One region of the Arthrobacter zhaoxinii genome, then DNA from elsewhere that is predicted to be linked to it. Evidence: predicted binding sites of a transcription regulator. Region 1 holds the regulator's gene; the other holds the start of a gene.
The links. The regulator Rex, encoded in region 1, represses fermentation and respiration genes when NADH is low (regulators of the CRP and FNR family bind a similar motif). The targets are predictions, from matches to a motif close to CTTGTGAANNNNTTCACAAG.
Positions count from the first base shown of each region.

Region 1 (2,446 bases):
GAGGGCACCGGTGAGGTTAAGCCGGCTCGCGATGACGGAGGCCACTTCAATGGGGGTTCCGGTCACCAGCCAGACGGGCCGGCCGGATTCCATGTGCTGCTGGGTCAGTGCCCGCGTGCCGGGCCAGATCTTGGACACGATCATCTCGTCGTAGACTTCTTCGCCGAGCGTGCGGACATCCTCCGAGGAGAGTCCGGTGGCGAAAGCCAGTGCAGCGTCCCGGACGGAGTGGACGTCCTTGAGGTTTTCCCCCTGCAGCATGAATCTCAGCTGCTTGCTCGCGAATCCGGCCGCTTCACGAATCGTGAAGACTTTTCGCTGGTACATTTTCCGGCCCACGTGGAACAGGCTCGCGCCGCGCATCAGCGTATTGTCGACGTCGAAAAAGGCGGCCTCGCCGGGTTTGCCCGCCGCATGAGTAGTTCCGGTGGCTCGGACTACAGTGGCTCGGGGCATGGTCCGAGTCTACGCAAAACCCGTCCCGGGCGCGGTGATAGGACGATATGGGGCTATTTTGGAGGTATGAGCGAATCCGCCGGACCGCAAGTAGTCCTCCTTACCCGACCGGGATGCCACCTGTGTGAAGATGCCAGGCTGGTGCTCAAGCGCGTGGGGGAGGACCTTGGTGTTGCGTGGCAGGAACGCAGCGCCGAAGACGAACCGGAACTGGCCGCACGCTTCGGCGAGGAGATCCCCGTGCTGTTTATCGACGGAGTCCAGCGGGACTTCTGGACAATCGACGAATCACGGCTGCGGCGCCTGCTGGGAGCGTAATGGCACCCGAAGAGATCCGTTCAAAGCCCACGGAGCTGGAGCGGGAAACAGAGAACGGCGAATCATCATCTGCCGGAACCTCGGCGGCAGGTGCCGCTGCCCAGCGGCATATACCGCCGGCGTCGTTGGCCCGCCTGCCCATATACCTCCGTGCGCTGACCGCCATGCTCAGTGACGGCAGGGAGCGGGTGTCCTCGGAGGAGCTTGCCGAAGCCGCCGGCGTGAATTCGCCCAAGCTGCGGAAGGACCTGTCCTATCTGGGGTCGTACGGGACCCGGGGGGTGGGGTATGACGTTCTGTATCTCAGCGGACAGATTTCCGCCGCGCTTGGCCTGACGTTGAACTGGCGGGTGGCCATAGTCGGTGCAGGCAACCTGGGCCGGGCGCTGGCAGGCTATCCCGGTTTCGGCTCCCGGGGCTTCGAGGTGGTGGCACTGTTCGACGCCGACCCGATGGTGATCGGCCAGGAAGTGGGCTGGCTGAGGATCAGCCCGGTGGACTCACTTGAAGCCGTACTGGCAAAGACGAGGGCGAACATGGCTGTGCTCTCGGTGCCTGCCGAGGTGGCCCAGGACCTATGCGACCGACTCGTGGAGTCAGGCATAACCAGCATCCTCAACTTTGCCCCCGTGGTGCTTCAGGCACCGGAGAATGTCCAGATCCGCAAGGTGGACATGGCAACCGAACTCCAGATCCTGGCGTACCACGCACAGCGTGCCCAGGCATCGCAGATCGCCGCCCGGGCACGCCTGGCTCGCTAGGACCGATCTGCCCGGAGCAGCTCGGCCGGGATCTGATCCGTCGGGAAAGGCTCGTCCGGGACCGGTTCGCTTTCGTAGGTCCGCCGGCGGAACCACGGAGCTGCTCCCTTGGTAAAGGTGATGCCGGCTCCTGCCGCGGCGAGGGCTGCCGCCGCCGCCTGGGTCCCCGTTCCCGCATTGAGCGCATAAAAGAGTGCTGCTCCCGCAAGCAGCGCCGAGACGATCCGCGCCCAGCGGCGCTTGTCCCGGAGGGTAACCGCAAGCAGGAGTGCAATTCCGAGGATCACCAGGGCATACGCGATTTCGACGGCGGCGATGGTCCTGACATAGTGGGTGCCGGTGACTCCGTATCGTTCGAGGAGTGCCAGCATCGGCGGCAGCGACTCGGGTACGGCCATGCGGGAAACCGTAGAGAGAGTGCCGCCAAGGTTGACCAGCCCGGAACCTGCGATCAAGACACAAGCGGCAGCTATGGCAGGAACGGGATTGCCGGTGTTTGCCGGCAGATGACGCTGGACAGCGCGGACCAGCATGGCGGCGGCGCGTGCACTGATACGGACAGCAAATGCAACGATGCGGGCGATAGTGCGAACTACGACCCACACAAAGAGTGCCGTGCTGCGGGCCGCGATGAATACGGCGTGCGCGGTGGCCTGGGCGGAGACTGAAACGGCGTGGGCTGTGGTGCGGGCTGCGGCGGCGGTGGCGTGCGCGGTCGTTTGGGCCGAGATGACGACGGCGTGGGCTGTGGTGCGGGTTCCGACGGCGGTGGCGTGCGCGGTTGCCTGGGCGGAGATGACGACGGCGCGGGCCACGGTCCGGGCAGCTGTCGATACGGCGTGCGCGGTGGCCTGGGCGGAGACCGAAATGGCGTGCGCTGTGGTGCGGGCTGCGACGGTGGTGGCGTGCGC
Region 1 is NZ_CP104275.1:2,906,622-2,909,067, reverse strand. It holds gene N2K95_RS13555 (HAD family hydrolase) at 1-456, opposite strand, end outside; gene N2K95_RS13550 (glutaredoxin family protein) at 523-774, shown strand; gene N2K95_RS13545 (redox-sensing transcriptional repressor Rex) at 774-1,535, shown strand; gene N2K95_RS13540 (hypothetical protein) at 1,532-2,446, opposite strand, start outside.

Region 2 (2,446 bases), 920 kb from region 1:
CTGATCGCTAATGACCTGCGGATCGACCGGCACGAAGCGGTGGTTCCAGGAGTCGTTGGGGTCGAAGGACACAATGCACGTCAGTGCGGTAATGCCGTAGACGCCCAGTTCCTGGAAGGTCTTCAGATCGGCCTGGGCACCGGCCCCGCCGGTGGCTTCCGAGCCGGCGATAGTGAGCGTGACGGCCGGAGCGGAGGGCGCAGAAGTGTGTGTGTTAGCAGACATGGGTCTATCTTCCACCCAAACCGCCGAAACCGGCCACCCATGTGAGACGCCCCGTGACGGCGGGCCGCCGTCGTCGTGCCGCCGTCGTCGTGCCGCACCCGGTGCCGGCTATCCTTCCCGCCGGACGCCGCGGAGCAGGTGGACCACGTCTTCCAGAATGCTGCGGACCACCGGCAGCCGGGACAGGATGACGAGTTTGGCGATCAATGGCGCCAGATTCGCGGCCAGCCGGTGGGACCTGCGCTGCCCGGGGGAGCGGTCGTACACCCAGAAGAAGGTGATGCCCATATGCATCAGCCAGAGCAGTTCGGGCAGGTCGCTGCGGAGCGCCACGGGCGGCTGCGGCCGGGCACTCGCCACCGCCTGCCGGAACATCGCGATGGACTTGCCGCGGCCGACCGCGTCGTCGTCGCGGCGGTGCGGTGCCATGGCGTCGCGCAGGAAATGTACGCCGAAGGCGTGGTAGGGCTCCATCGTGGTCAGGCCCGAGGAGAAGATGGCCAACAGGTTCTCGCCCAGGTTGTGCCCCTCGCGGATCTGCGGCAGCGCAAGCGAGCGGTGCTCATCCTGGAGGGAGCGGTACAGCTCGTGGATGAGGTCGTCCTTGGAACGGAAATAGTAGTAGGCGTTGCCTACGGAGACATCTGCCTCCAGCGCGATGGCGCGCATGGTGGTCTTTTCGTAGCCCTGTGAGGCAAAGAGGCGCAGTGCCGTATCGATGAGGAGCCGGCGCGTCTGTTCGCTCTTGGCGGTGGCGGCCAATGATGCTCCCTTATGCAGTATTTCCAGCGTTCAGTAGACCACATCTTTTGAACGTGTTCAAAAAGGAGTATGCGCCGCGTTCCGGCCGGTCGTGGCAGAATGGATGCGGCCCTGCGGGGCTGCCCGGGGCAGCGGGCACAGTGCTAATACAGCCGGCGAAAGCCAGGCGAACCACTAACCGAACGGAAAATGCCATGAATGCACAGCCACGGGCAGCTGTGAAAACCGCCGCAGCCTACGCCTCCCGCGGGAGCTCCCAGTACGACCTGATCCTCACCCTGATGTGCGTGGTCATTGTCATTTCGAATATCGGCGCAACCAAGGGCGTGCAGTTTTCCCTTCCCGGCGGCTGGGACATTGTCACCGACGGAGGGTTTTTCCTCTTCCCGCTCGCGTACATCCTGGGTGATGTGGTCAGCGAGGTGTACGGCTTCAAAGCCGCCCGCCGGGCCATCTTCGCCGGCTTTGCGATGGCGCTTCTCGCCGTCGTCAGTTTTGCCGTAATCATTGCGCTGCCGGGATTCAACGACGCCTACGGCCTGGAAAAGCAGGCCGCGCTGGAGGCGGCGCTGGGACCGGTCTGGCAGATTGTGGCCGCGAGCCTGCTCGGGTTCCTTGCCGGCCAGCTACTCAACTCCCTGGTGCTCACGCGGATGAAGGATCGGTTCCGGGAGAAGGCGCTGGCCGGACGGCTGATGGCCTCCACCGGAGTGGGGGAGTTCGCCGACACCCTGATTTTCTGTGCCATTGCGGCTCCGGTGATCGGGATTACCGACGCCGGCGGGTTCCTCAATTACGTCCTCTTCGGCTTCCTTTACAAGACACTAATTGAGTACCTCTTTGTGCCGGTCACGGCCATGGTGATCCGGGCGATCAAGAAGCGCGAGCCTACCTATGCCGAGGCTGCGCTGGAGCCGGTGGCGGTGTAGCGGGTTCGTGCCGGGAGTGGAAGAAATCCTTTTCCCGATGTGCAAAGGTTGGGGAACGCACGCGTAACACGTCCCCCAGTACGGCAGGAGCAAACATGAGCAACCAAGAACCAGTCCCGAACCCCGGTGCCAAGGCAGTAGACGAAAACCTGGCCGGAACACGGGAGGAATTCAACGACGAAGTCACCCGGGTGATGATCGAGGACGCGCAGGAGGATTCGAAGTCCGGAGACGAGGAACGGGATTCCCAGCCCGCCCTGGAAGAGGACGAAGAAACCATGGCTAAGCCGGACAATTCCTAGCAGCCGTTTCAGCTCCAGGCCAGGACTGCAGCGGTAGGTAGAGCAGGAAGTTCCCGGGTGGATACCCGGTGGCTCAGCTACTTACCGCTGTAGTACTTGCCCAGCACCTCGGCTTTGAAGTCGAAGAACGTACCGTCGTCGATAGACAGGCGGGCATCGTCCACGAGCTTCACGGTGAAGCGTTCATTGTGGATGGAAATCAGTGTGTGGCTGACCATCTCGTCGGAC
Region 2 is NZ_CP104275.1:356,223-358,668, forward strand. It holds gene thiD (bifunctional hydroxymethylpyrimidine kinase/phosphomethylpyrimidine kinase) at 1-225, opposite strand, end outside; gene N2K95_RS01755 (TetR/AcrR family transcriptional regulator) at 334-987, opposite strand; gene N2K95_RS01760 (queuosine precursor transporter) at 1,182-1,916, shown strand; gene N2K95_RS01765 (hypothetical protein) at 2,012-2,218, shown strand; gene tgt (tRNA guanosine(34) transglycosylase Tgt) at 2,296-2,446, opposite strand, start outside.
Region 2: a site for Rex is predicted at 1,032-1,051, ahead of N2K95_RS01760 (queuosine precursor transporter). Genes of this name have one in related genera too.